4 regions of the Bradyrhizobium sp. CCBAU 21365 genome follow, and region 3 is predicted to be linked to each of the others. Evidence: predicted binding sites of a transcription regulator. Region 3 holds the regulator's gene; each other region holds the start of a gene.
What was found. The regulator PhoB, encoded in region 3, activates phosphate uptake and scavenging genes when phosphate is short. The targets are predictions, from matches to a motif close to TGTCATNNANCTGTCAT.
Positions count from the first base shown of each region.

Region 1: the regulator PhoB is predicted to act here: its motif matches at 5,579-5,595, upstream of XI02_RS01665 (alkaline phosphatase).
Region 2: the regulator PhoB is predicted to act here: its motif matches at 3,476-3,492, upstream of XI02_RS01730 (alkaline phosphatase).
Region 4: the regulator PhoB is predicted to act here: its motif matches at 4,622-4,638, upstream of XI02_RS29455 (YbhN family protein).

Region 1 is NZ_CP030036.1:349,704-357,087, forward strand. It holds gene XI02_RS01645 (Crp/Fnr family transcriptional regulator) at 162-926, opposite strand; gene XI02_RS01650 (response regulator) at 1,194-1,568, shown strand; gene XI02_RS01655 (hypothetical protein) at 1,662-2,783, shown strand; gene XI02_RS01660 (N-acetylmuramoyl-L-alanine amidase) at 2,806-3,738, opposite strand; gene XI02_RS01665 (alkaline phosphatase) at 3,953-5,515, opposite strand; gene XI02_RS01670 (TAXI family TRAP transporter solute-binding subunit) at 5,880-7,283, opposite strand.
Region 2 is NZ_CP030036.1:362,711-370,094, reverse strand. It holds gene XI02_RS46180 (OmpA family protein) at 281-1,402, shown strand; gene XI02_RS01730 (alkaline phosphatase) at 1,661-3,415, opposite strand; gene XI02_RS01725 (nuclear transport factor 2 family protein) at 3,531-3,896, opposite strand; gene XI02_RS01720 (TetR/AcrR family transcriptional regulator) at 4,073-4,660, shown strand; gene argG (argininosuccinate synthase) at 4,827-6,164, opposite strand; gene XI02_RS01710 (phosphatase PAP2 family protein) at 6,244-7,026, opposite strand; gene XI02_RS01705 (hypothetical protein) at 7,259-7,384, opposite strand, start outside.
Region 3 is NZ_CP030036.1:1,180,999-1,188,382, forward strand. It holds gene pstS (phosphate ABC transporter substrate-binding protein PstS) at 1-173, shown strand, start outside; gene pstC (phosphate ABC transporter permease subunit PstC) at 403-1,392, shown strand; gene pstA (phosphate ABC transporter permease PstA) at 1,397-2,242, shown strand; gene pstB (phosphate ABC transporter ATP-binding protein PstB) at 2,239-3,057, shown strand; gene phoU (phosphate signaling complex protein PhoU) at 3,160-3,876, shown strand; gene phoB (phosphate regulon transcriptional regulator PhoB) at 4,022-4,732, shown strand; gene XI02_RS05515 (GcrA family cell cycle regulator) at 4,970-5,482, opposite strand; gene XI02_RS05520 (aspartate aminotransferase family protein) at 5,970-7,178, shown strand; gene argF (ornithine carbamoyltransferase) at 7,178-7,384, shown strand, end outside.
Region 4 is NZ_CP030036.1:6,233,028-6,240,411, forward strand. It holds gene XI02_RS29440 (hypothetical protein) at 1-219, shown strand, start outside; gene XI02_RS29445 (EAL domain-containing protein) at 234-2,609, opposite strand; gene XI02_RS29450 (MFS transporter) at 2,782-4,173, opposite strand; gene XI02_RS29455 (YbhN family protein) at 4,792-5,862, shown strand; gene XI02_RS29460 (hypothetical protein) at 5,966-7,384, shown strand, end outside.

The DNA.
Region 1 (7,384 bases), 830 kb from region 3:
CTAGGACTAATTCCGCGCTGGTGATCCTATCTGTTGCGCAAAACCGTTAAGCGCTCATTAAGCGCGCGGGTTGGGGCGATAGGGCGAACCCCTACGGCGATGTCGGGTTTAGCGTCGGCTTCCGGAAGCATGGCGGATGCGACGAATCATAAGTACATAGCCTAGTTCGCCGGGTTGTCCTCGCTGGGATACACTCCGCGCAGCACCTCCTCGAAATGATCCTTGACCGCATCATTGCACAGGCAGGAGCGCAGCCGCAGCTTGTCCGCGTCGCGGATCACGATCGCGCCGCGGCGCGTCTCCAGCACGCCTTCCGCCTTGAAGTTCTGGATCACGCGGCTGGTGTAGCTGCGGCCGACGCCGAGCAGGGTCGAGAGCTGTTCATGGGTGAGCGGCACCATGCCGTTGCCATTGGTGCGCTCCATCGCCGAGATGATCCATTTCGCCGCGCGTTGCTCGATCGAGTGGATCGCATTGCAGGCGGTCGACTGGAAGATCTGCGCCAGCATGCAATCGGCATAGCGCGCGAAGATGTTGCGCACCGAGATCGACTTCAGCTTGGCGGCGTCGAGCTTGCTGATCGGCAGCCGAGCGAACGGGCCGCCGAACTTGACGGTGATGCGGGTATAGGCCGGCAGGAAGCCCTGGCTGACGATGCCGCCGACCGCGCCTTCGCGACCGACCAGGATGGTCTCGACATCGCGGCCGTCCTCATTGGGCACCATGTAGGAGACGAGGCTCGGCCCACACGGGAAATGCACGGTCTGAACATCGTCGCCGGGGCTGTAGAGCAGGTCGTTGGCCAGCGCGTCGACCAGCCCCAGATGCGGTGCGATCAACTGGTAATCGGCGTCGTTCAGCCGGCGCAAAAGATTGTTGAATGGCCGGTCACTCGTCCCGGCCAACTCGGTCCGTTTCGCGATCATGGGAAATTCCTGAAAACCCAACGCCGACAATAATCGAAAGGTTCCCGGATTTATGTTCACTAGTGAACAGACGGCGCCGCTCGCGATGTGGTGGTTTCATCGCGGGAACAGCCGGCGTGCTTTCAGGCGCCGGTCGCGGGCCATCCGGCCGGACTGATCCGGTCTCTTATCCATGCCTTAGAGCGTTTTCGAGCGAATTGGACACCGGTTCGCGTGAAGAAAACGCGTCAAGACAAGAAGCTCTAGCAAACGGAAACTGGCACGCCCATGGACTTCACCCCCAATGCCGGCATGCCCGGCGATGTCCTCGTGGTCGAGGACGATCCGATCATCTCGCTCTATTTCGAGGACACCATCCTCGGCTTCGGCGCCCGCACGGTGCGCACCGCGGCGAGCGTCGCCCGTGCGCTCGAGCTGATTGCCGAACGCGCGCCGGATTTCGCGCTGCTCGACGTCGGCCTCGTCAGGGGCGAGAAGACGTTCGTGATCGCCGAGCGGCTGGATGCGCTGAAGGTGCCGTTCGCATTCGTCACGGGCTATGGCGCGGATATCCGGCTGCCGGCATCGCTCGCCGACAAGCCGCGGCTGACCAAACCGTGCTCGAGCGAGGCGCTGGAGGCGGCGCTGAGAAACGGCCACTGACGGATTGCCAGGCTTCGGCCTCGCCGCCGGAGCGTTCGTCGTCTACGATCCAGCCCGTCGGATTCGGTGACGCAAGCGCTTCGGGAAAGCGTCATGGTGATCAGGATATTTGCCGCGCCCGCAGCCGCGCTCGCTCTCGGGCTGCTGCTAGCGCCGCCGTTCGGCTCGGCCGTCGTCGGCCGCTTCGTGTCGCCAGCTCTCGCTACGCCGGCCGCACTCTCGAGCGAGCAATCGGCCGCGCTTGAGACCTATGACAGAGCCCTGAAGGGTTTCGAGTCGATTCTGCGCCAACGCCGCGCGCAGATCGATTCGAAGCAGCCGCTGCCCGACTTGCCAGGCCAGGCGATCTATCTGGCCCGTGTCGAGATGATGAGCGCCTACAAGGACCTCACCGATGCGCTTCCGTCCAGGCTTGGAAGACCCAACAGATTCGGAATCCCCCCGGCCTACTTCAACGCCGACAATGAGCTGCTGCTCGATGAGTACAGGAAGCTCTTCGACGTCATGGAGGCGCCGCCCGTCGGTGCGCAAACATCCGATACGCCATTCAAGGACGTGGTCGATCTGGCGACGGTGATCGCGCGGGCCAAGGGTCTTGACGCAGCCGACGCCGCCGTCGCGGGCCGTATCAGCCTCGGCCTCTTCTTTGCCGAGACGAACGGCAAGCAGAATGCGGGCAATGCACGATCGAACACCTATAAGGGAAGCCTGCAGACCGGCCCGTCCGAGGATCGCAACGGCCGAAGGAAATGGGCAGCGATCAAGGGGTCGATCGCGACTCTCGATCCTGCGCTGAGCCGTCGCGACGACCGGGAAGAGGCGCGGGTCGGCAACCTCGATCACAGGTTCAATCACTGGACCGCCGTGCGAGACGGCCTGATGAACGCACACGCCGAACTTTTCCCGCAGGTCGCGGCGATCCAGAAAGCGCTGCCGGACCCGATCGATCAGATGAAGGTCTTTGAGCTGATCCAGATCATTCCCACGCCAACCAGGGCAGCGCTCAAATCGGGCAACCTCGTCGGCTACAGAATTTCCGATCCCAGGATCATGCGATATCTGCGCAACAACAGCGTCTTCGCGTTCGGCCGGGCCGACCGGGCAAGAACATCCGCGACCTTCCGCGAGATCCTCGATGCGATGTGGCTGTTCAACGCCAAGTTCGAGCAGGCGCTTGCCAAGTTCAAGGAGATCAAGTCGGGCAAGCCGGGCTGAGGAGGAGTTGATCGCTCGGCCGTCAGGGTGGACCGAGCAGCGCCCATCGCGGCTCGCAGAATTCCTTCACGGCGGAAGCGACGCTGCTGCTGATGAGGTTCTGGCGCTCGGGCGAGTCCATCTCGCGTTCCTCGTCCCGGTTGATGATCGAGCCCGCCTCCAGCAGGATCGCGGGCATCGCGGTCTTTCTCAGCACGATGAGTTCATCATTGCTGTAGACGCCGGTATCCTTGTTCAGCAACGGGTGCTGGTAACGACCCATGATGGCCTGGCTATATTGCTCGGCATAATGCAGGCCCTGGGCCTTCATTTCCCCGGCGACCAGTTCGGCGAACCGGAGGCTGGTCTTGAAGTCCGGATTGTCCCGGGAGACGAACACGGAGTAGCCGCTGAAGCGGTCGCTGAAGTGGCTTTTCTTGTCCTCGAACTCCCAGTCCTCGAGCATCTTGTTGGGCACGGAGTCATGGTGGATCGACATCAGCAGATCCGCGTGCAGATTGTTGGCGGCGGCGACCCGCTTGAAGAGGCTCGGTCTCGCTTTGCCTTCGGTCAGCAGCAGCCTGGTTTCGGCAAAGCCTTCGGCCTTCAACCTCTGCTCGATCAGCTTCGCAAGGCGCAGGTTGAAGGTGAACTCGGCGACATTCCGCGCGCTGATCGCGCCTTCCGATTGCGCGGTATGTCCGACATCCAGCACGATCCGGAACGTCGCGGGATCGCATTTGGCAGCGGCCCGCTTGAGAGCTGAAAGCGGCAGGGTGACTGGCCCAAGGGCGGCCAGCCGCATGGCGCGGTGCCTGGGCGGAGCGCGGTGCCTTGCCAATTTGGCAGCCCTTGTCGCCTTCGCGCGCTTCAGCGACTTGGCATGCTTGGGTGAGCTCCTGAAGAGATCGGGCAGCCAGCCGGCATCGCTGACTTCGATCGGCAGCAGCGCGAACACTGCGATCGCGACGACCAAAAAGCGGCGAGGCCGAAATCTCGCAACGCTACCACCGAGCACGCGAAAGAATTCGCAGCGCCTCATGCTCCGCCCCTCCGGGCCCCCAGCATAACGACTCTGACATCGGTACCGGAAGATGCCGGGGAGGTCCATCCCCGGCAATCGCGTTGCCTCGCCTCGGAGGCCAGGCCGTCAAGAAAAAGAGCCCGGTTCCGTCGTGGCTGTGACCGAACTAGACCGGCTTCGGGTCGAGCGTGATCGCCCACAGCTCGGCGTCGACGCGGTCGCGCAGGCTCACCGTCATCTGCCCGCTCTTGCCGTCGATCTTGACGTGGCCGAAGAACTGCATGCCCGCCGACGGCGGCAGGTTCTGGTTGCCTTCGCCCGGCGCCTTGATGAACTTCACCTCGGGGCCGAAGGTGTTGTCGAGTTCGTTCGGACCGAACGTGCCGGCATGCAGCGGGCCGGAGACGAATTCCCAGAACGGATCGAATTCCTGGAACTGGGCCTTGTTCGGGTTGTAGTAGTGCGCTGCCGCATAGTGCACGTCGGCGGTCAGCCACACCGTGTTGACGATCCCTGCGGTCTTGATGAAGCGCAGGATATCGGCGATCTCGAGCTCGCGGCCGCGCACCGGACCATCGCCCTGCGCAAAGGCTTCCGAGCCCTTCTTGTTGGCGGCATCGTCATAGACGATCAGCGACAGCGGCATGTCGGAGGCGATCACCTTCCAGGTGGCGCGCGAGTTGAGCAGCGCGCGCTTCAGCCAGGCCATCTGGCCCGGGCCGATGAAATAGGCGTCGGGGCCGTACTGCTCCTGCAGGTTCGGGCCGTTGGGGCCGCGATAGCTGCGCTCGTCGAGCATGAAGACGTCGAGATGCGGACCGTAGCTCAGCGTGCGATAGACGCGCCCAGGCTCGACGATGCTCTCGCGCATCGGATACATCTCGTGGAAGGCCCTTGCGGCGCGCGCCGCGAGCACGTTGATGTCGCGCTCCTTGTAGGCCGCCGGCAGTTGCTTCGACAGCGACCAATTGTTGGTCACCTCGTGATCGTCCCACTGCACGAAGATCGGCACCTCGGCATTGAAGGCGCGGACGTTGTTGTCGAGGAAGTTATACTTGTGGGCGGCCCGGTATTCGTCGAGCGTCTCGGCGACCTTGGCCTTCTCGGGAATCGTGACGTTCTTCCAGATCTTGCCGTCGGGAAGCTTCACCTCGGAGGGGATCACGCCGTCGGCGTAGATCGTGTCGCCGGAGTGCAGAAGGAAATCCGGAGTGTGCTTCTTCATCGCGGCGAAGGTGATCATGCCGCCGTCATCGGGATTGATGCCCCAGCCCTGGCCGGCGACGTCGCCGCCCCACACGAAGGAGACGTCGCGGCGATCGCTCGGCGCGGTACGGAAGCGTCCGACCGCCGGCTCGCCGACGATGTCGATGTGGGCAAGGTCGCGGAAGCGGACGCGGTAGAAGATGTCCTGGCCGGAGGGCAGGTTCTCCAGCAGCATCTTGGCGGTGAAGTCGCTCTCGGGCAGCGCCGTGATCGGCGGCAGCGTATGGGCATCCTTGAAGGACTCGGTGGTTGCGACCTCGACCATCATCTGCGACGGCCGGTCGGCCCGCGCCCACACCACGCCGCCGTCGACGCCGACATCGCCGGACTGCACGCCATGGGTGATCACGGGGCGGTCGGCGGCGCGCGACAGATAGGGCATCGCGATTACACCGGCGCCGGCCGCCGCCGCCGTGGAGAGAAAGCGTCGGCGGGTGAGATTTCGCGAGAACCGGATCGTCATGGGGAGCCTCCTCAGGTCACAGCGACAATGCGCCGCAGGCGCGCCAAGACCTAGAAAAATTCCATGACGGAGAGATTACAGCGGCGGGAGGCACAAGGCGTCGGGGTGAGCACCTTTGTAAGGTGAGCACGTACGTCGGGCTCCCTCCCCCCTTGCGGGGGAGGGTAGGGGAGAGGGGTAAGCTCCGGGCGGCATGTTTGCGGAGAACGGTGCCTTCGCAACTCGGTCGCTTGTTGTCGAACTCAATTCTGAGAGAGCACGTCGTGTGGCACCCCTCTCCCTAACCCTCCCCCGCAAGGGGGGAGGGAACCCTGCCGCCGATGACTCCCTCACAGGCTTTGGCGGAGAGAGAGTAGCGGCGATTCTACGCCGTGCCCGCCGCCCTGAACTGCGTGGCAGTCCGTTGCAAATTCTGCGGCATGCTGAACAGCAGCGCCTTGCGGTCGGCGACGGCGTTATGAAGCTGCTCGAGCGCGATGTTGAATGCGGTCAGCGTGCCTTCCTCGATTGCGCCGTGCTCGAAACAGTCCAGCGTGTGGCGCAGGATGTCGTCGGCCTCCGCCTGCATCTGGTCGAGTTCCTCGATTGAATCGCTTTGCCGTGCGGCCTTCAGCATCTCCAGCAGGCGTTCGCGCTGCGAGGTGTTGGTGTTGCGCTCGTCCTGCTTGAGATAGCCGGCGAACCACGCACCGGCCGAGCCCATCGCCGAGAACGCCATCAGGCTCCACCAGATGTAGTCGCTGTAGCGGTCGAGGAAGGTTTTTTCCTCGCCGTCGACAAACGCGGCGGCGCCCGGATGCACCGGAATGGTGGCATCCTTGTCGGTGTCCGGCGTCTCGATCTTGGCGGCAAGCGGGAAATCGGTCTTGAGCGACTGCCGGATCGCGAACAATTGCCGCGTGAATGCCGCGACCGTCGAGTCCGACAGGCCCTTCCGCGCGACGATGTGGTGCGAGAAGCTGATCGTCTTCACTTCATCGTCGGGCCGGTCGGCGGAGCCGAGCGAGCCGGCGGGGATTTCCGCGGCCTCATAGGCTGGATGGTTCTGCGCGATCGCCTCCGAGGCGTCGATCGCAAGGAAGCTCGGCTCGCCGCCGTCCTTGACCGATGCCGTGATCGCATCGATCGTGATCTTGCTGTTGGCCGGGCCGACGGCGAGATAGGCGTCGGCCTTGAGGTTCCTGATCGCTTCCGCCGCCTCATTGGCCGGGAATTGCACGATCTCGACCTTCATCGGGTCAACACCGTATTGCGTCAGGATCAGCTTCAGCAAATTGACATTGGCCGGCGTGCGGCCGACGACGCCGATCTTGCGGCCGGCAAGCTGCGCGATCTTGGTGATCCGCGCGGATTTCCGGACCTTGCCCTTGGCGGGCGGAACCCACATCACCACGACATTCTTGCGCAGGGTCGCGACCGCCTGGGCATTCTTCGGCACCTCGAGATCGCCGCGGATGATGGCGAGATCGGCCTTGCCGTCGGCCAGCGTCTGCGCGCTGGCGGTGGCGCCCTCGGTCTGCACCGGCCTCAGCTTGACCTGGGTTTGCTGCTGGTTGTTGAAGGCCTGCGCCAGCGCCTGCACGACCTTGAGGTCATCGCTGTTGGCGGGACCGACCGCGATCCGCAGCGTCACCGGACGCACGGCGAAATAATAGCCCGCCATCAGCGTGCCGATGATGGCCAGCGCGCCCGCGATCAAAACGAACATCAGCCGCCGCTTTGCCGAACGGAGCGGCTTGGGCGACATGCTGGCGGAGCCGTCTGTCATCGATCTCGCAAACAATCGTCGGGGCTCAATCTCGCAAAACTACCAACGCCCATACATCTCCTATGTGTAGCAAATTACTGAACGGACAGATGTTACAACTC
Region 2 (7,384 bases), 820 kb from region 3:
ACCCGCCGCGACAGCTCCCGGCGCGACACCGACACCGACGCCTCCGGCTGTCGGCGCACAGCCTGCGCGGCCAGGCACCCCGCCTGCCGCAACAACGCCTCCGGCACCCGGCGCGACGCCGACGCCACCGGCGCCAGGTCAGCAGGGACGTCCGGCGACACCGCCCGGAACGCCTGCGACCCCGGGCGCGGCAATGGGCGCGCCTGGCGCGACCCCGGCTCCGGGTCAACCGGCACGCCCGGGCGTTGCGCCCGGCGTATCACCGGCCCAGGGAGCTGCGATGGGCGCGCCGGCGCCGTCGGTCGTTCCCGGCTCGGCCGCCGCAACGCCACCGCCCGGCCGCGCGCAATACGCGCCGCCGACGGTTGCGCCGGCCTTCCGCGCCGCGCCAGCGGTCGCAGCGCCGCTGCCGCCGCCACCTCGGCATGACAACATCAAGCCGCTCGCGATCGGCGCCGCCGTCGGTGCCGGCGTGGTCGCCGGCGCCATCATCGGCGGCAGCATCGCCGACCTGCACAGCCAGCGGCAGGAGGTCGTCGAAGGCGGCCGCACCATCTACACCGAACCGGACCGCGTCATCATCCGCGATCCGGGCGGCCAGGCCTATGTCCGCGGCGACGACGTCTATCGTTTCCGCTATGGCGCGCGCGATATCCGCACCGAGACGATCGGCGGCGAGACGCGGACGGTCGTGGTTCGTCCCGACGGCAGCGAGATCATCACGGTGGTCGGCTCCGACGGCCAGATGTTGCGCCGTATCCGCAGGGATACTGGCGGACGAGAGGTCGTCATCATCGACAACAGCTATCGCGATCCGCGGGCGGTCGGCGGCTTCTATGTCGACGTGCCACCGCCGGTGGTCAACATTCCCTACGATCGCTACATCGTCGACGCGCAGGACGCGTCGCCCGACGTGATCTATGAGACCATGGAAGCACCGCCGGTGCAGCGGATCGAACGGCGCTACTCGCTGGACGAGATCCGCTACAGCCCCAACGTCCGCATGCAGATGCCGAGCATCGACGTCAACACGATCAACTTCGACTCCGGATCGTGGACCATCCCGCCGGACCAGGCGGCGAGGCTGCAGGTGATCGCCGACGGCCTCAACCGGGCCATCCAGCGCAATCCGCGCGAGGTGTTCCTGATCGAGGGCCACACGGATGCGACCGGCAACGACACCGACAATCTGTCGCTGTCCGACCGCCGTGCGCAATCCGCCGCCGAGCTCTTGACGCAGCAATTCGGCGTGCCGGCGGAGAACCTGACCTCGCAGGGTTACGGCTCGCAATATCTGAAGGAGCAGACCGACGGACCGAGCCGCATCAACCGGCGCGTCACCGTCCGCCGCATCACCCCGCTGCTCAACGGCGGCACCGCCTCCGCCGCGCCGCCGCGCTGAGCCGCGCGACGTCACAATACGAAATGGCCGGGAGCGATCCCGGCCATTTTTTGTTTGCTCTCCTTCCACCTGAAAGGGGGAAGGTCGGGATGGGGGTCAGCCGCAGATGATGGTGGCTGCGGAGAGAGCAGATCCCCACCCGCTTTGCTCTGGCGAGCAAAGCGACCTCCCCCTTCTCAAGGGGAGGTTGGAGGAGCGTCGCCCCCGCAAGCGGGAGAGGTACAGCGGGCATGCTGATCGACCCAATCTCTTCATTCGTTACTTCTCCGCGCCCAGTCCCAGCGCCTCGACCATCACGCGGAATACTTCGGTGTTGTCCATCGAGCCGTGGACGCGCTCGCTGCCCGGGCCGGTCGCGGTGAGGATGACATCCTCGCCGGAATGCACGCTGGCGCCGATCATTGCCGGCAGATTGCCGAAGCGCAGCACGACGCCGGGGACATCCTTGTACTTGTCATTGGCCTTGAAACTGTCGGGCTGATCGCCCTTCACGGTCAGCTCGTTCGGATCGTCGAGCTTCGGGCGGAACGTCTCGTAGTGGTCGGGCAGGCTGGCCGAGAAGATCGCAAGCCGCCGGCTGACATCGACGCGTGACGGATAACCCTCGGCGTTCGGCGCCGGATAATTCGGGAAGCCGGCCTTCTCATAGACGCCGACGCGCTCGCGCAGGGGCACGTTGGGTGTCGTCATGTCGTCATTGATGGTGCCGACCAGGCTGTTCGGATGGTTGTGGTCGGCCACGACCAGGATCAGTGTGTCGTCGCTGCGCGCTTTCGCCCAGTCCTTTGCGAGCCGCACTGCGTTGTCGAGCATGATGGTGTCGTAGACCGCGCGCTCCATGTCGAGCAGATGGGCGTATTTATCGATCAGGCCGGATTCGACCATCAGGAAGAAGCCGGACTCGTGCTTCGACAGCACCGTGAGCGCGGCCCGGACCTGTTCGGTCAGGTCAGGCTGTTCGGGGAATTTCTTGACGCCGCCCCCCTTGAGGAATTTGCGGTCGAGCGCGCCGTCCATGTTGCCGGCGGCGAACAGGCCGAGCAATTGGCGGGTGTCCGCTTTGGCCGCGAGCGTGGCGAGCTCGCTTGCGGTGGTCGCGACCGGATAGCCGCCGTCGCGGAAGCGCGCGAGATAGTCGATATCGTCCTTGCGTTTCGACCCGGACGTGGATTGCGGCAGGAAGTTCGCGGAGCCGCCGCCCATCAGCACGTCGGGCTTCGCGTCGAAATATTGCGCGACGATCGCGTCATAGGCGGCGCGGCGGCGGGTATGCGCAACCATCGCCGCCGGCGTCGCATCCTCGACCTCGGTGTTGGTGACGATGCCGACGGCGAGGCCCGCCCGGCGCTTGGCGAGGCTCGCGATGGTCTCGACCCTGGGATCGTCGAGCGGATCGGGCGTGCGGTCGGCGTAGACGCCGAGCGCATTGACCGCGGCCTTGTGGCCGGTGGCGTAAGCGCTCGCGGCATTCGCCGAATCGGTGATGATCGAGTCCGAGCCCGCCGTCGCAACCAGCGCCATATGCGGCATGTCGTCGATCGCGAGCTTGCCGCGGCTCTTGCCCTCCGCAATCCCCTTGGAAAGGATTCGCGCGGCGACGCGATGCGACGGCGACATCCCGTCGCCGATGAACAGGATCACGTTCCTGGCCTTGCGTGCCCCGGTGTCATAGACGGTCCAGGTCACCGTCCGGCTCTGCGTGCCGTCGCTGACTTCGACGGCGACTTGCCCGGCCTTGGCGAGCGAGACATCGCGCAGCAACAGCGCCGATTGCTCTTGGCCGGCCTCGCGCGCGGTGAAGGTGCCGCCCTGGCCGAACACCGCGGCATAATCCGCGCCGTTCAGCGTGACCTTGAGCTTTGCTTGATCGACCACCCCCGGAAGCTCGACCTTGAAGTCGAATTTGGCGCCGGCGAGGATATCGGCGCGATCGATCGGATAGATCGTCTGCGCGAACGCCGGAGCTGCCGACAACGCCAGCATGACGGCCATACCGGCAACTCGCTTGATCATGATCGATGCTCCGCCTCTTGCGCATGACGCGCGCGCCGGGGCGGAGGCTAGTGGCGACGGATGACGGCGCAATGAGGCGGCGCCGGGGCGTATTGCCGCAACGGCCGGCGTGGTCTCAGCGCGCCATCTGCTGCGGATCGTAGAAGAAGCGCTCCTCGACCAGCTCCTCGCCGCGCCAGGTCTGCCAGGCGACCTCCTCCATGCTGCGAACCTTGCCGTCCTTAGCCGTGAATTCGAACCGCCAGCAGATCGCCGAATGATCGCCGTCGAGCAGGAGCGGCCCGAGCCGCGTGGTCTTGACGCCGGCGACCGCGGCCAGCACCGCCGCCTCGCGCGCCGCCAGCGCCTCGCGGCCGACCCGCCACTGGCCGTCATTCTCCTGGGTGCGGGCATCGACTGAATAGAAGTTCATGATCGCAGCGACATGATCATTGGATTCCACCGTGTCAGCGAAGGCTTGCAACGTCCTAAGCGAGGGCATGGGCACTCTCCCTTTACCGACTGATAGTCGGTACTTATCGACCAAGAGTCGGTAAGTCAACTGGTGCCGCTACGGAACCTGGGCTAGACAGCATGATCCGGAAAAGTGTGAAGCGGTTTTCCGGCGACAAACGCGCAGTGTTTGCGCTGAGATCATGCTCAAACAAGAGCGAAGCGATGGCAACCCAGGCCGAACGGCGCGAGAAGACCAGAGCCGCCATCGTCAAGGCGGCGCGGCGCATTTTTGGCGAGCGCGGCTTTGCCGCCGCGACGATGGACGACATCGCCGCTGGAGCGCGCGTCGCCAAGGGCGCGGTCTATCATCACTTCGCGACCAAGGAGGCGGTGTTCGAGGCGGTGTTCGAGCAGGTGTCGATCGACCTCGTCGCCGATCTCGATCGCATCTCGCGCGCCGAGAACGATCCGCTGGCAGCGATGGCGGCGGGCACGCAGGGTTATTTCGCGGCGTGCTCGAAAGGCCCGACCGGACAGATCATCTTGCGCGATGGTCCGGCCGTGCTCGGCTGGGAACGCTGGCGCGAGATCGATGCCAAGCATTTCGGCGGCAAGTTTCCGCGCGCGCTGGCTGCCGCGATGGATGCCGGCGTGATCGCGAAACAGCCGATCGAGCCGCTGGCGCGGCTGCTGCTCGGCGCGGTGACGGAAGCCGCGGTTGCAGTCTCCGCGGGGCCGGATATCGGCAAGACCGGCACCGATTACGCGCGCGCGTTCCGCTCGCTGCTCGATGCGCTCAGGGTGAAGTAGGCGAACTTTCTCCCGTCGTCCCGGCGAAGGCCGGGACCCATTGCCACAGGGAGGAGTCATTGAAGCGCGCTGTGGCCCCAGCGTTGCGCAACAATTGAAGGTCGTGGTTATGGGTCCCGGCATTCGCCGGGACGACACTGAGTTTGTGGCGCGTTCGCCCGCCGCCTCAATCCTTGTCGTTCTCGAGCTGGAAGATCTGCGCGCCTTCGCCGCTCGAGATGAGGCCGGTCTTGTTGTAGAGGCCGAGCTTGGCGCGGGTGTCGGCAATGTCGAGGTTGCGCATCGTCAGCTGGCCGATGCGGTCGGCCGGCGTGAACGCGGCGTCCTCGACCTTCTCCATGCTGAGCCGCTCCGGCGCATAGGTCAGGTTCGGGCTCTCGGTGTTGAGGATGGAGTAGTCGTTGCCGCGGCGCAGCTCCAGCGTCACCTCGCCGGTGACGGCGCGCGCCACCCAGCGCTGCGCGGTCTCGCGCAGCATCAGCGCCTGCGAATCGAACCAGCGGCCCTGATAGAGCAGGCGGCCGAGCCGCATGCCGCTGATGCGGTACTGCTCGATCGTATCCTCGTTGTGGATGCCGGTGACGAGGCGCTCATAGGCGATGTGCAGCAGCGCCATGCCCGGCGCCTCGTAGATGCCGCGGCTCTTGGCCTCGATGATGCGGTTCTCGATCTGGTCGCTCATGCCGAGGCCGTGGCGGCCGCCGATCGCATTGGCCTTGAGGAACAGCGCGACCGGATCGGCGAACGTCTTGCCGTTCAGCGCGACCGGCTGGCCTTCCTCGAACCGAACCACGACCTTCTCTGCCTTGACGTCGCAATCGGCGCGCCAGAACGGCACGCCCATGATCGGGTTGACGATGGTGATGCCGCTCGCAAGGCTCTCGAGATCCTTGGCCTCATGCGTCGCGCCGAGCAGATTGCTGTCGGTCGAATAGGCCTTCTCCGCGCTCATCTTGTAGGCGAAGCCCTGCGCGGTCATGAACGCCGACATCTCGGCGCGGCCGCCGAGTTCGTCGATGAACTGCTGGTCGAGCCAGGGCTTGTAGATCCGCAAGCTCGGGTTGGTCAGCAGGCCGTAGCGATAGAAGCGCTCGATGTCGTTGCCCTTGAAGGTCGAGCCGTCGCCCCAGATGTTGACGCCATCCTCCTGCATCGCCGCGACCAGCATGGTGCCGGTCACCGCGCGGCCGAGCGGCGTGGTGTTGAAATAGGTGATGCCGCCGGTCGAGATGTGGAACGCGCCGGACTGGATCGCGGCGATCCCCTCATGGACCAGCTGGGTGCGGCAATCGACCAGGCGGGCCTTCTCGGCGCCGAAATCCATCGCCTTGCGCGGGATCGCGTCGTAGTCGGCCTCGTCGGGCTGGCCGAGATTGGCGGTATAGGCGAAGACCTTGGCGCCTTTCAGCTTCATCCAGAGCAGCGCCGCTGACGTGTCGAGCCCGCCCGAGAACGCGATGCCGACTTTTTCGCCGGTGGGCAGGCTTTTCAGAATCGTACTCATGGAACGGTCCAATCGGTCGAAATCGGTGGTGATTAGGCAGGCCGAATATCAAATTTCCGGAGCCTGGGCACGCCTTTAATCAGGCCTCGGGCGCGCCCTGCTCCACCCGGCCGCCGCGGCGCCAGCGCTGCATCAGCCGGTAGCCGGGCATGGCGAGCCGGGTCAGCGCCGCATCGACCTGTTCGTCGGTTAGCCGGGTCGACGCCCAGCGGTAGATCAGGGCGTAGAACAGCCAGACCACGAGGAAAGACATCAGGCCGGCGATCGCCACATCGGTGAAGAAGTGTCCGCCAAAAGCCATTCTGAGCCCTGAGGTGACGAGGCCGAACACGGTGGCGCCGGCGAAGGCGAGCGGCCGCCAGGCGGGCGGCGTCAGCGCCGCCGGCGCATAGGTCCAGAACGCGGTGGCGCCCTCGCCGGAGAAGAACGAGCAGTTGCGCGGGCAGCCGCCGCGCGGGTCCCACCACGGCATGAATTGCAAATCGCCGCCGAACTGCGTCACGAACACCGGCCGCGGCCGGCCCCAATAATTCTTGAAGGTGAAATTGGTGAGCACGCCGGCCGAGAGCAGCATCGTGGTGAGCAGGAACACGGCGGCGCGGCCGGACATCAGCATCGGCCGGTCCGGCCGGATGAATTTCCAGACGATGGTCACGATCGCCGGCAGCACCAGCGCCCAGGCGATCCACATCGCCGCATCGCGCGCAAACGACGCCACCGCGTCGAGCTTCAGCGGGAAGGTTTTCCGCGCCACATCGTAGAACAGCGCCGCCAGCTTCAGGTCGAGCTCGGGATAGATCCCGAACAGGATGCCGACGATGAGCGCCAGCGCCAGCGCGATGAAAAGTCCGGTCCGGTTCATGGCGCGCGGTTTAGCCGAGGCGGCGGGGCATGGAAAGTGCGTCTGCTTGCCTTACCCTCCCCTGGAGGGGGAGGGTCGGCTCACGTTGAGCGCAGCGAAATGTGAGCTGGGGTGGGGTGATCTCTCAACACGGGCAGTTCTCATGTGGAGAGACTTCACCCCACCTCGGTTCGCATCTCGCTGCGCTCCATGCGAACCGATCCTCCCCCTCCAGGGGAGGATAAGAATCGGGTCACGGCTGCCGCGATTGCGACGGCAAGGGCGGGGGCGGCGGCAAGGGGCGCGGCGGCTCGCGCCAGGCGCCGGCGGTGCGGCCGGCGATCAGCCAGTAGACCAGGCCCGCGACGATGCCGGCGCC
Region 3 (7,384 bases):
TCCTGATGCACAAGGACTCGACCGACAAGGCGGCCTCGCAGGAAGCGCTCAAGTTCTTCAAGTACGCCTTCGAGAAGGGTGGCAAGGCGGCCGAAGAGCTCGACTACATCCCGATGCCGGACTCGGTCGTCAAGCTGATCGAGAAGACCTGGTCCTCGGACATCAAGAGCTAAGTCCGACGCTGCGACAGGACCTGTGCCGATTCGATCGCGGCACAGGTCGAGCGACCAAGACCCGGTCTCCATCACCGCGGCAACAAGCGCGGGATCGAGGCCGGGGTTCGCGCCTCAAGGGGCGTGGCTGGAACGACGACGCCCGGCCAAATGCGTCAGTGAAGATCGCTTCGGGGCGTAGCGGTTTGCGTGGCTTTTGCATACTAAAGAGGGGATTGGCGTGGCAGACATGGCTGTTCAGAGCGATGTGATGGAAGCCGCGGGACCTTACGATCGCGCCAAGGCCCTCAGCGCCTTCAAGCTCGGTGACCTCACCTTCTATTGGATCACCCGCATCTCGGCGATTTCGGTTCTGTTGATCCTCGGCGGCATCATCCTGTCGCTGATCGTCGGCGCCTGGCCGGCGATGAAGGAATACGGCTTCGCCTTCCTCTGGACGCAGCGCTGGGCGCCCTCGGCCGATCCGCCGGTGCTCGGCGCGCTCGGCCCGATCTACGGCACGCTGATCACCTCGGTCATCGCGATGCTGATCGCCATTCCGGTCGGCATCGGCATCGCCGTGTTCCTCACCGAGCTCTGCCCGCAAGTGCTGCGCCGCCCGATCGGCATCGCGATCGAGCTGCTCGCCGGCATCCCCTCGATCATCTACGGCATGTGGGGCTTCTTCGTGCTTGGCCCGTTCCTGGCGAACACGTTCCAGCCTTTCATGATCCGGATCTTCGAGGGCGTCCCGGTGCTGGGCGCGGTGTTCGCAGGCCCGCCGTCCTATCTCAGCCTGTTCAACGCCGCGCTGATCCTTGCGATCATGGTGCTGCCCTTCATCACCGCGATCTCGGTCGACGTGTTCAAGACCGTGCCGCCGGTGCTGAAGGAGGCCGCCTACGGCATGGGCTGCACCACCTGGGAAGTCGTTCGCAGCGTCGTGATCCCCTACACCCGCGTCGGGGTGATCGGCGGCATCATGCTGGCGCTCGGCCGCGCCCTCGGCGAGACCATGGCGGTGACCTTCATCATCGGCAATTCGTTCCGGATCTCGTCGTCGATCTTCGCGCCGGGCACCACGATCTCGGCGGCGATCGCTAGCGAATTCGCCGAGAGCGACGGCCTGCACCAGTCCGGCCTGATCCTGCTCGGCCTGCTGTTGTTCGTGCTGACCTTCTTCGTGCTCGCCGGCGCGCGGCTGATGCTGATGCGGCTTGAAAAGAAGGCGGGGAAGTAACGCCATGAACCCGATCTACAAATCCCGCCGCCGCAACGACATCGTCATCCGCGCGCTCTGTGTCGGCGCGGCGCTGTTCGGCGTCACCTGGCTGGCGCTGATTCTGATCACGCTGCTTTATAACGGCCTTACAGGCCTCAGCGTGCAGCTGTTCACCCAGAACACGCCGCCGCCCGGCTCGACCGAAGGCGGCCTGCTCAACGCCATCGTCGGCTCGCTCATCATGACGGTGATCGGCGTCGGCATCGGCGCGCCGCTCGGCCTGTTCGCCGGCACCTACCTCGCCGAATACGGCAAGCACGACAAGCTGACCTCGGTGATCCGCTTCATCAACGACATCCTGCTCAGCGCGCCCTCGATCATCATCGGCCTGTTCATCTATGGCGCGGTGGTGGTGCCGATGCGCGGCTTCTCGGCGATCGCAGGCAGCCTCGCGCTCGCGGTGATCGTGATCCCGGTCGTGCTGCGCACCACCGAGGACATGCTGCTCCTGGTGCCCAATCCGCTGCGCGAGGCCGCCTCCGCGCTCGGCCTGCCGCGTTCGCTGGTGATCAAGCGGATCGCCTATCGTGCGGCGCGATCGGGTCTGATCACCGGCGTGCTGCTGGCGACCGCCCGCGTCGCCGGCGAGACCGCGCCGCTGCTGTTCACCGCGCTGTCGAACCAGTTCTTCAGCCTGGATCTGACCAAGACGATGGCCAACCTGCCGGTGACCATCAACAACTTCGTGCAGAGCCCCTACGCCTACTGGAAAGAGCTGGCGTGGAGCGGTGCGCTGCTCATCACATTCACCGTGCTCGCGTTGAATATCGGCGCGCGTATCCTTGGTGCCGAAAGGGCCGCAAAATGACCGAGCTTTCCGTCTCCACGACTGCCGCGGGCCACGTTCCCCAGGTTCCGCTGCCGGAAGCGCCGCCGAAAGTCACGGTGCGCAACCTCAACTTCTATTACGGCGAGCACCACGCGCTGAAGAACATCAACCTGACGCTCGGCACCAACCGCGTCACGGCGTTCATCGGCCCGTCCGGCTGCGGCAAGTCGACCCTGCTGCGCATCTTCAACCGGATGTACGACCTCTATCCGGGCCAGCGCGCGGTCGGCCAGCTGATGCTGGACCAGACCAACATTCTCGACCCCAAGCTCGACCTCAACTTGCTGCGCGCGCGGGTCGGTATGGTGTTCCAGAAGCCGACGCCGTTCCCGATGACGATCTACGAGAACATCGCCTTCGGCATCCGCCTCTACGAGAAGATCTCGAAGTCCGAGATGGACGACCGGGTCGAGAAGGCGCTGCGCGGCGGCGCGCTGTGGAACGAGGTCAAGGACAAGCTGAACGCCTCCGGCCTGTCGCTCTCCGGCGGCCAGCAGCAGCGCCTGTGCATCGCGCGCACCGTGGCGGTGCGCCCCGAGGTGATCCTGTTCGACGAGCCGTGCTCGGCGCTCGACCCGATCTCGACCGCCAAGGTCGAGGAGCTGATCCAGGAGCTCTCCGAGGACTACACGATCGCGATCGTCACCCACAACATGCAGCAGGCGGCGCGCGTCTCCGACAAGACCGCCTTCATGTATCTCGGTGAGCTGATCGAGTTCGACGACACCAACAAGATCTTCACCTCACCGAGCGATCGGCGCACCCAGGACTACATCACCGGCCGGTTCGGCTAGAGCATGATCCGGAAAAGTGGGAACCGGTTTTCCGATCGGATCATGCTAAAATTCAGGACACGAAACCATGATCCCCGGGATCATGGTTGAGGGAGACAAGCGATGGCTTCTGAACATACCGCCAAGGCATTCGACAGCGATCTGCAGGAGTTGACGCGCCTGGTCGCCGAGATGGGCGGCCTGGTCGAGCGGATGATTACCGAGTCGGTCGACGCACTGATCCGTCGCGACGTCGCGCTCGGCAAGCGCGTGGTCGCCGCCGACATCGAGATCGACAATCTGCAGCGCAACATCGAAGAGCGCGCGGTGCTGACGATCGCGCGCCGCCAGCCGATGGCGATCGACCTGCGCGAGATCGTCAGCGCGATGCGTGTCGCGACCGACCTCGAGCGGATCGGCGACCTCGCCAAGAACATGGGCAAGCGCGTCGCGGCGCTGGAGAGCGATTTCCAGCCGCTGAAGCTGATCCGCGGCCTCGAGCACATGACCGACCTCGTGCTGTCGCAGGTCAAGTCGGTGCTCGACGCCTACGCCGCGCACGACCTGCCGGCGGCGATGAACGTCTGGAAGGGCGACGAGGAGGTCGATGCGATCTGCACCTCGCTGTTCCGCGAACTGCTCACCTACATGATGGAAGATCCGCGCAACATCTCGTTCTGCATCCATCTGATGTTCTGCGCCAAGAACATCGAGCGGATCGGCGATCACGCCACCAATATCGCCGAGACCGTGTTCTACATGATCGAGGGCCAGCAGATCACCGACAAGCGCCCGAAGGGGGACATGACCACTTTTGCCACCACGGTGCCGGGCAACTGAGGCATGATCGGCAAGTGCGGGACCGGCAAGAGCGAAACTGGATGATCCTCGCGACAAATCGTTTCCGCGGGGACTATGCTCAAGGAAGTAAGCGTTTCGGTTTGCGTCTGGGCAACGGATCACCACAGAGAAAGAACTTAAACCGATGAGCGCACGCATTCTGGTAGTCGAAGACGAGGAAGCGCTGACGACGCTGTTGCGCTACAACCTCGATGCGGAAGGCTACGATGTCGAGACGGTGGGGCGCGGCGACGATGCCGACACGAGGCTGAAGGAGCGCGTTCCCGACCTCGTGGTCCTCGACTGGATGCTGCCGGGCCTGTCCGGCATCGAGCTGTGCCGTCGCCTGCGGGCGCGGCCCGAGACCAAGCAGCTTCCGATCATCATGCTGACCGCGCGCGGCGAAGAAAGCGAGCGCGTGCGCGGACTTGCCACCGGCGCCGACGATTACATCGTCAAGCCGTTCTCGGTGCCGGAACTGCTGGCGCGGGTGAAGGGCCTGTTGCGCCGCGCGAGCCCGGAGCGGCTTGCGACCGTGCTGACCTATGGCGACATCGAGCTCGACCGCGAGAAGCGCCGCGTGGCGCGCTCCGGCCGCCCGATCGATCTCGGGCCGACCGAGTATCGCCTGCTCGAATTCTTCCTCGAGCATCCCGGCCGCGTGTTCAGCCGCGAGCAGCTGCTCGACAGCGTCTGGGGCCGCGACATCTACATCGATGAGCGCACCGTCGACGTGCATATCGGCCGCCTGCGCAAGCTGCTCAATCCGGGCCGCGAGCAGGATCCGATCCGCACCGTGCGCGGCGCCGGCTACGCGCTCGACGACCGCTTTGCCAAGGCCGAGCCGCAGCCGTAACGGGCGCGTGGCCATCGCAAGCCGCATCACCGGCGTCGTCCCGGCGAAAGCCGGGACCCATACGCCGCGGCCGGCGTAATCGGCACGTGGCCAGACGGCTTTCTAACAACACGCATTAGTGGTTATGGGTCCCGGCTTTCGCCGGGACGACGCCGGTGATGTAATGGGCTACGGACAAAAAAAATCCCCGCTTTCGCGGGGATTTGTTTTTGAGTTCTTCCGTCTTTTCCCGAGTGCTCACTTGATCTGCGGTTTCGCCGACGGCCGGCGGCGATCGGCGGCGGGCTGGTAGGCGACGCGCGAGTGATGCGCGCAATAGGGCAGGCCGGCGAGCGCCTTGCCGCCGCAGAAGAAGAATTCCGGGCTCGAGGGATCGCCGACCGGCCAGTGACAGGTGGCCTCGTTGAGCTCGAGCAGCGACAGCCGCTGGCTCATCGGCACCACATTGTCGTAGGAGATCGGATCGGGCTCCATCTCGACCTCGAAGGCGTGCGCCAGCGCGGTGTTGCCGCGCGACACCGGCCGCGCTACCCGCATCATGTGCTGGGCGGGGCGGGCCTTGCGCTGCCGCGGCGCGGCCGTGGAGGGTGCCTTGGCGCGGCCGGAGAGGCCGAGCCGATGCACTTTGCCGATCACGGCGTTTCGCGTCACATTGCCAAGTTCCGCCGCGATCTGGCTGGCCGACAGGCCAGACTCCCAGAGCTTCTTCAGCTGCTCGACGCGATCGTCGGACCAGGTCAATACAGTCATCGCATTCTTCCCTTCGCGTAGCGCCGGCCAATCATTGGAGCGGCGCTGCGAGCCAATCTGGACAAATATCCCTGCGGCCAGAATCCCTTAGCCCTCGCCGGGCACGGTGTTGCGCCCGAACGTTTACGCGAGACACGAAGGCTACTTAGAGGGTCCAGTACCGCCGCACGAGATGTCGTACCCGACAGGCCAAACGCTACAATATGGCGTGACTCTGGCGCAAGAGTCCGCGGCCGTGCGTCCACATGTTCCCACACAGTTAAGCATCGCGATGAGGCTTTTCCACCGCACCGGAATGCTCCGGATTGCGCTCGTTTCGCATTGCAGGAAGGCCACTTCGTGGCGATTGACACTTACCGACCGCAGCATAGAATGCCCGCCACGTGCCGCCCGCAAAGGCGGCCGTTTTGTTTTCCGAAGCTGGCCGTTGCTGCGCTGGCGTCAAGGCGCGCGGCAATTGTCGGCTTAAAAACCGTCAGTGAACGCCATGACCAACGCTGCCACGTCGCATCTGCTCCCCGTCTTCGCCAGGGTCGATCTCGGCTTCGAGCGCGGTGAGGGCGCCTGGCTGATCGCAACCAACGGCGACCGTTATCTCGATTTCACCTCGGGCGTCGCGGTCAACGCGCTCGGGCACGCGCATCCGCATCTGGTCAAGGCGCTGCAGGAACAGGCGACCAAGCTCTGGCACATGTCGAACCTGTTCAAGAGCCCGGACGGCGAGGCGCTTGCCGCGCGGCTGTGCGAGCAGAGCTTTGCCGACTTCGTGTTCTTCTGCAATTCCGGCGCCGAAGCGATGGAGGGCGTGATCAAGCTGGTCCGCCACTATCACTTCTCCAAGGGCCATGGCGAGCGCTACCGCATCATCACCTTCGAGGGCGCCTTCCACGGCCGCACGCTGGGCACGCTGGCGGCGACCGGCTCGACGAAATATCTCGAAGGCTTCGGCCCGCCGATGGACGGCTTCGACCAGGTGCCGCATGGCGACATCGAGGCGGTGAAGAAGGCGATCGGCCCGCACACCGCCGGCATCCTGATCGAGCCGGTGCAGGGCGAGGGCGGCGTGCGCTCGGCGCCGCAGGCGTTCTTCAAGGCGCTGCGCGCGCTCTGCGACGAGCACGGCCTGCTGCTCGCCTTCGACGAGGTGCAGACCGGCATGGGCCGCACCGGCGAGCTGTTCGCCTACAAGCGCACGGGCGTCACGCCGGATGTGATGTCGCTGGCCAAGGCGCTCGGCGGCGGTTTCCCGATCGGCGCGGTGCTGGCGACCGCGAAAGCGGCCGAAGGCATGGCGCCCGGCTCGCACGGCTCGACCTTCGGCGGCAATCCGCTCGCGGTCGCCGCCGCCAATGCCGTGCTCGACGTCATGCTGAAACCCGGCTTCTTCGAACATGTGCAGAAGATGTCGCTCTTGCTCAAGCAGAAGCTCGCTTCCGTCGTCGACCGCTATCCCGGCGTGCTGTCGGAGGTGCGCGGCGAGGGGCTGTTGATCGGCGTCAAGGCGGTGGTGCCGTCGGGTGACCTGATCGCAGCACTGCGCAACGAGAAGCTGCTCACCGTCGGTGCCGGCGACAATGTGGTGCGGTTCCTGGCGCCGCTGATCGTGACCGAGACCGAGATCGATACGTCGATCACCGCGCTCGAGCGCGCGTGCTCTGTACTGTCGGCGGCGCAGCCGAAGAAGGCGGCGGGATAATGAGCAAGCCGGTCCGTCACTTCCTCGATATCAACGAGCTGCCGCTCGGCGAGCTGCGCAACATGCTGTCCGCCGGCGCCGCCATGAAGGCGAAGCTGAAGGCGCACGAGAAGGGCAGGAAGCCGCTCGAAGGCAAGACGCTGGCGATGATCTTCGAGCGCCCGTCGACCCGCACAAGGGTGTCGTTCGACGTCGGCATGCGCCAG
Region 4 (7,384 bases), 4.4 Mb from region 3:
GCCAATCTGATGCACAGCGCGGTGGCCGGCCAGATCCCGCAACGGATGCGTAACTTCCTGATCGTCGTCGGCGTGCTGATGCTGGCCGGCGCAGGCCAGGCCGCGTCGGCGCCGAGCACGGTCTCGACCATTTCCGCCGTGCTCGCAGGCCTTGCCGCCCTGTGCCTCGGCGCGGTGATGGCGTTCTGCGGCGCCTATTTTGCCCTGCGCAAGAGCTGAGCTAGCCTTCCAACTCAGGCGACCGACCGTTCCGGCGCCCTGCGCAACATCTTGGCGACGTCGGCTGCCGGCCGCGGCGGGCTGAACAGATAGCCCTGCGCCTGCGTGCAGCCCTCCTGACGCAGCAGGTCGAACTGGGTATCGGTCTCGACCCCTTCGGCGGTCGTGACGATGCCGAGGCTCTTGCCGAGACCGGTGACCGCGCGCACGATCGCCATCGAGTCCTCGCGCGTCGCAAGGTCGGTGACGAAGGAACGGTCGATCTTGATCTTGTCGAACGGGAAGCTGCGCAGATAGCTCAGCGAGGAATAGCCGGTGCCGAAATCGTCCAGCGAGATGCGGACGCCGAAGCCGCGCAGCTCGTGCAGCACCGCGAGCGTCGCCTCGCTGTTCTGCAGCAGCACCGATTCGGTGATCTCGAGCTCGAGCCGGTCCGGCGACAGGCCGGATGCTTGCAGCGCCGCCTTCACCGACGACACCAGGTTCGGGTTCTTGAACTGCACCGGCGAGAGATTGACGGCAACCGCGACGGCCTCGGGCCAGCCCGCGGCATCCGCGCAGGCCTTGCGCAACACGATCTCGCCAAGCGGAACGATCAGCCCGGTTTCCTCGGCGACAGGAATGAAATTGTTCGGCGCGATCAGGCCACGCAGCGAATGGTTCCAGCGCGCCAGCGCCTCGAAGGCGACGACCTGACCGCCCGCGACGTCACGGATCGGCTGATAGTAGACCTCGAACTCGTCATGCTCGAGCGCGAGCCGCAGGTCGCGCTCCAGCAGGCGGCGCGCCTGCGCACGCGCATCCATCCCGGTCTCGAAGAACCGATAGGTGCCGCGGCCGTCGGCCTTGGCGCGGTACAGCGCAAGATCGGCCTTTTGCAGCAATTCGTCGGGATCCTTGCCGTCCTCGGGCGCGAGCGAGATGCCGATGCTGACGCCGATCACGAGCTGATGGCCGCCGATCTCGTAGGGCGCGGCGATCCGCTCGACCACGAGACTTGCCAGCGACGACACGACGGACGGCTCGCAATTGCTGCAGAACTGCACGATGGCGAATTCGTCGCCGCCAAGCCGCGCCACGGTATCGTGCTCGGTCACGCATTCGCCGAGCCGGCGCGCGACTTCGCGCAGCAGCGCATCGCCGATCGGATGTCCGAGCGTGTCGTTGATTTCCTTGAAATGATCGAGATCGAGACAGAGCACGGCCAGCTGGTCGGAACGCTTGGCCAGTCTCGAGGCCTTTTCGAGCTGCTCGCGGAACAGCGTCCGGTTCGGCAAATTGGTCAGCGCGTCATGCCGCGCCATGTGCGAAATCTGTTCCTGGGCCTGCTGCCATTCGGTGATGTCCTCGAAGGTCGCGACCCAGCCGCCGCCCTTCATCGGCTGGTCGACGACACGGATCGCGCGCTCGTTGCGGCTGACGATCCGCGTTGCGCTGTGGCCGGCCTTTGCCTCGGCGACGAGAGCATTGCAGAACTCCTCGGGATCGCCGTCCCACTCGCCGATGGAATGCAGGTCCTGCAGGACGTCGATCAGCAGGCGTCCCTGCAGCGGCATGCGACTGCGCCCCATCATCTCGCTGTAGCGCTCGTTGAACAGCATGATGCGGCCGTCGGCATCGAACATGCACAGCCCCTGCGACATGTTCTCGAGCGCGGTATCGAGCACCACCTTCTGCTTGTGAAGCTCGGTCTTGGCGCGACGGTCGAGGATCGAGGCGATCAGCGAGAGGCCGAGGATCGCGAAAACCGCAACGGCGGTCATGAATGAGAGCACGCGCGGCGAGACCGTAAGTCCGCCGGAAACGATCGTCGGATCCGGGACGAGCGTCACCGCGCCCATCGCGGTGAAATGATGCGAGACGATCGCGACGGTCAGAAGACCGGTCGCGGCGGCGACGGTGCCGAAACGTTCGCCACGGGTGGCAACGACGAGCGCGAGCGCGCCGAACAGGCTTCCGAACGCGATCGACGAGGCCACGATGCCGGGCGACCAGACGATGCGCGCGGGCAGTTCCAGCCCGAGCATGCCGGTGTAATGCATCGCCGCGACACCGGCACCGACGATCGCACCACCGGCCGCAACCGTCCGCCAGCGTTCGTCGAGCGTGGCGACGGCCAATCCGACGGCCAGGATCGCAACCGCGAGCACCAGCGACAGCAGCGTGATGGGAATGTTGTACCCGGCCTCGATGCCGGGATCGTACGCCAGCATGGCGACGAAATGGGTGGCCCAGATACCGCAACCGCCGACCGCCGCATCGAGGCCGATCCAGATCTCGCGGGCACGCCCCTGTGCGGCGCGGGCGCGGTGAAACAGGCTGATCGCGACGGCGCTGGCGAGCAGGCAGATCACCGCGCCAAGGACGACCAGTCGCCAGTCATGTTCCAAGTGAGACAGGTCAGAACGCGATACATATAGGCCCCCTTTATGGACCTATAAGAACAGACGCATTCGTGTACGAACGGTAACCGCAATGCAGCAAGGTTCCACGCATGGTGAAGAAGCCTTGAATGCAGGCGATCGGGTCAAGGCGAGCGGAGATCCCTCGCCGCAGTTCGTCTCAACGCCGGGCCTCTGACCATGAACCGATCCAGATCAGCGCAGCGGCCGCCAGCAACACGCCGGCGGAGATGACGAGCGCCGCATGCAGGCCGGCGATGAAGGCCGCGGACCGGCTGACCATCGAGCCGAACAGCGCGACACCGAGCACGCTGCCGGTCTGCCGGGTCGCGTTCAGCACCCCTGCCGCGATGCCGGCATGCTGCGGCTCGGCACTGCCGAGCAGCGCCGATGTCAGCGGCGGCACCAGCAGGCCGAGGCCGCCGCTCATGGCCAGCAGCTGCAGGCAGATTGCGAGATAGCTCGTGCCGGGGCCGATCAACAGCAGCGCCAGGCATCCGGCGGCCGAGAGCGCGGCGCCGAGCGCGATTGTCGCCGGCGCGCCGATCCGCTCCGCGACGTGCGGCGCGATCAGGTTGGCGGGCAGCACGGCGCCGAGCATCGGCACGAACGCCAAGCCGGTGGCGAGCGCCGACAGCCCGTTGACCTGCTGGAAGTAGAGGCTGAGCACGAAGATCAGGCCGTAGAACGCGACATTGACCAGGAGGCCGACCAGCGAGGTCAGGGCAAACATCCGGTGGCGGAACAGCGAGAGCGGCAGCATCGGCTGCGGCGCGCGCGCCTCACGCCAGACGAACAGCACGGAGAAGACGGCGGCGAGAGCGAAGCCTGCGATCACGAACGGGCTGCCCCAGCCGAGCGCGCCGCCCTCGATCAGCGCGCCGGCGAGCGTGCCGAGCGCGGCGATCGCCGCGACCTGACCCGGCAGATCGAGCCGGTGCTGCTGATGCCGCGCGGTTTCACCGGCAAAGCGCCAGGCGAGCCACAGGCCGGCGAGGCCGATCGGCAGGTTGACCAGAAAGATCGCGCGCCAGCCGACCAGCGCGATCAGTCCGCCGCCGACGAACGGGCCGGCGGTCAGCGCAAGGCTCGCGCCCGCGGCCCAGACCCCGACTGCGCGTCCCCGTGCCTGCTCGTCTTCATAGGCATGGCGGAGCAGCGCCAGCGAGTTCGGCACCAGAATGGCCGCGGCCAGCCCCTGCACGCAGCGGGCGGCGATCAGCGTCGCCGCATCAGGCGCGAACGCGCAGCCAACCGATGCCGCGGTGAAGATCGCAAACCCGGCCATGAAGATGCGCTTGGCGCCGATCCGGTCGCCGAGCGCGCCCGCGGTCAGGATGAAGGCCGCAAAGGCAATCGTATAGGCGCTGACCACCCATTGCAGTTCGGCAACGCCGCCGCCGAGCGAGGCGCCGATCGCATTGAGCGCCGTGTTGACGATGGTGACGTCGAGCTGCACGACGCCATAGCCGAGACTCATCGCAGCGAGCGTCAACGTCGCTCCGAGCCCGCTCGACTGCTGATGCGACGCTGCGCGCCGGTCCGGCGGCATGTGCCGGACGTTCAGGGATGTCTGTTGCATGGTCTTGTCCTTGCTCTCGGCAACCAATGCGAGACATAGGCCTTCGTTGCGCCGCAACACTTCGCCATCGATCGAAGTGTGGAGTCGCATGCCTGGCCGGCCTGCCCGACGGCGGCCCGCTCGCGCGGCGTTTTGCCTCAATAGACCTACGGACCGCCCTCGCGCGCCTCACTTGGCCCCGAGCGCAGGGCGGATCATGCGCAAGCGCCTGTCGACTTCACACTTTGGTAAACGCCACAGCGGGCCCAGGCGTCCCCAGGCTGATGCATATCGTCTATTCGCCTCGCGCCAACGAACCCGCATCGACGCCGGGACGGCCCCAAAATCGGCAAAAAGGCCGACGAAACCGCCTGGAACGGCGGAACACGTAGCGGCCCCGTCGCTGTCCTGCGACTCACATTCCGCAGAGCGAGAACATATGTAGCCAATATGACAATGACGCTGGACGAGGGCCGAAGCTTGGCTTGTCAAGGGCTGCACAACGCATCGGTTTTGCCTTATGGGTCATCGCGTACGGTGCGTTTGCCCGTCACCCGTCGCCGTCCGTGACCGGGTCCCACTGAAATTGCCGCCCCGCCGGGAGGATGAATGCTTCGGCTGCTGACCACGCTTGGGCGTGGTTTCAAGGAAAAGATCGGCTGGAAACGGCTCGGGATCGCCGCGAGTGTGTTGATCATCGCGTTCGCGATCACGTCGCTTGTTCACACCCTGAAGGGCGTCGATACCGGCATCATTCTCACCGCGCTCACCAACATCGCGCCGCATCGGATCGCGCTCGCGGCGCTCTGCGTGGTCGGGGCGTTCTGCACGCTGACCTTCTACGACTTCTTCGCGCTGCGCACGATCGGCAAGATCCATGTCCCCTACCGCATCGCAGCGCTGTCGAGCTTCACCAGCTACACGATCGGCCACAATATCGGCGCCACGGTCTTCACCGGCGGCGCGATCCGCTTCCGGATCTATTCCGATTACGGCCTCTCCGCGATCGACGTCGCCAAGATCTGCTTTCTGTCGGGCCTGACCTTCTGGCTCGGCAATTTGTTCGTGCTCGGCTTCGGCATGGCCTGGCACCCGGCGGCGGCGTCGGCGATGGACCTGCTGCCGCCGGCGATGAACCGGCTGATCGCGCTCGGCTGCCTTGCCGGCATCGGGGCCTATTTCGTCTGGCTCCTGACCGGCGAGAAGCGCCGCGAGCTCGGCCAGAACGGCTGGAAGGTGGTGCTGCCCTCGGCCAAGCTGACGCTGTTGCAGATCCTGATCGGCGTGGTCGATCTCGGCTTCTGCGCGCTCGCAATGTACCTGCTGATGCCGACCGAGCCGCATATCGACTTCGTCTCGCTGGCGGTCGTGTTCATCCTGGCGACGCTGCTCGGCTTCGCCAGCCACGCCCCCGGCTCGATCGGCGTGTTCGACGCCGCGATGCTGGTGGCGCTGCCGGAGTTCAGCAAGGAACAATTGCTGGCGACGCTGGTCGTGTTCCGCATCCTCTACTTTCTGATCCCGTTCGGGATTTCGATCTCGATCATGGGCATGCGCGAGCTCTGGCTCAACGTGGTGCAGCCCTGGCAAGAGCGGAAACGACTAAGCCAAGCCTGCACGGCTTCGGCGACCGTGCGGCAACCGATCGAAAGCCGGCGGGTCAGGCAGCTGAAACGGTAACAGGCAAGGTTATCGGCCCTCGTGCGGGCCGCTCGATCCCGGATTTTCGATCCTCGCAGCCGCTTCTCTTATTTTCGCCGTACCGCTCGCGTCAAACCGCGCCATGATTGGCTTTTTGGTTCGATTTTCGTTTCGGGTGACGGTCTGCAGCGTGCTGCTCGGCAGCGCGCTGGCCGCGGTATTCGCATCGGCCGCGGACGCGCAGGACAATCAGCTGCAGATCTCCTGGGAGGTCCGCAACCGCTTCCGCCTGTTCCGCGAGGAACGCGACTTCCGCCTGCATGTCGAAAGCGGGCTTGGCCGCACCGTGCTGGCCTCGGAACAGGCGCTGGAACTGCAAAGCGACGGCCGCGGCTGGGCGCGCAACACCGTGAACCGGCTCTGCATCGACCTGCAGGGCCGCGTCAGCGAGCCCTGCACGCGCGACAACGTCAAGGAAAGCTATCTGACGCCGATCGATCATCCGATCGTCGTGCGGCTCACCGGACCGGTTCCGGTCGGCGCGACCTGCGCCTGGTCGTTCGACGACGGCGACGGGCCGCAATCCTCGACATTCGATTGCGCCGAGCCGGTCAATCTGCGCGTCCGCTACGGCCGCACCACGGTCGCGACCGTCGACGTCGCGAGCGGCTCGGACGCCAACCAGCGCGTGACGACGCCGATCGAGGTGCGCGACTTGCTGATTGCGGGCCTCGGCGACAGCATCGCATCCGGCGAGGGCAATCCCGACCGCGCGATTGCGCTCTCCGACGAGGGGTTCTGCTTCCGCTCCTATCTCGGCGGGGCGCAATATTACCGGCCGAGCCGCGCCGGCTACAAAGGCGGCCGCGCCTGCGAAGCACCGGACACCCTGACCAACTGGCAGCGCCAGAGCGCGCTGTGGCTCAACTCGGCCTGTCACCGGTCGCTGTACAGCTACCAGACCCGCACGGCGCTCGCGCTCGCCGTGCAATATCCGCACACCGCGGTGACCTATCTGCCGCTGGCCTGCACCGGCGCCACCATCGCCGACGGCCTGCTCGGCTCGCAGCAGGCGCGCGAATGCCTGCCGACGAAGACAGCCAACACCTGCTCGGGCACCGTCAACGGCCAGATCGCGGAGTTGCGCACCGCACTCGCCGCCGCCAAGCGCCGTCAGCCCGACCGCACCCTCGACCTCGTGCTGCTGTCGATCGGCGCCAACGACATCTATTTCTCCGGCCTCGTCGCCAACGTGATCGTCGACACGCCGACCGAGCGCACGCTGTTCAGCCGCGGCGGCTCGATGGCCAGCGTCGACGATGCCCGTTCGGCGCTGGCGCGCGACCTGCCGGCCGATTTTGCCAAGCTGCGCGATGCGCTGAAGCCGCTGGTCGGCGGCGATCTCTCGCACGTGATCTACACGGCCTATGCCAATCCGGCGCTGGCCAATGGCGGGGCGCCCTGCCCCGGCGGCCGCGCCGGCTTCGAGATCCATCCCTCGTTCAACGCGGATCCCAACCGCCTCGCGTCGGTCTCGAGCTTCGTGCAGAACGAGTTCCTG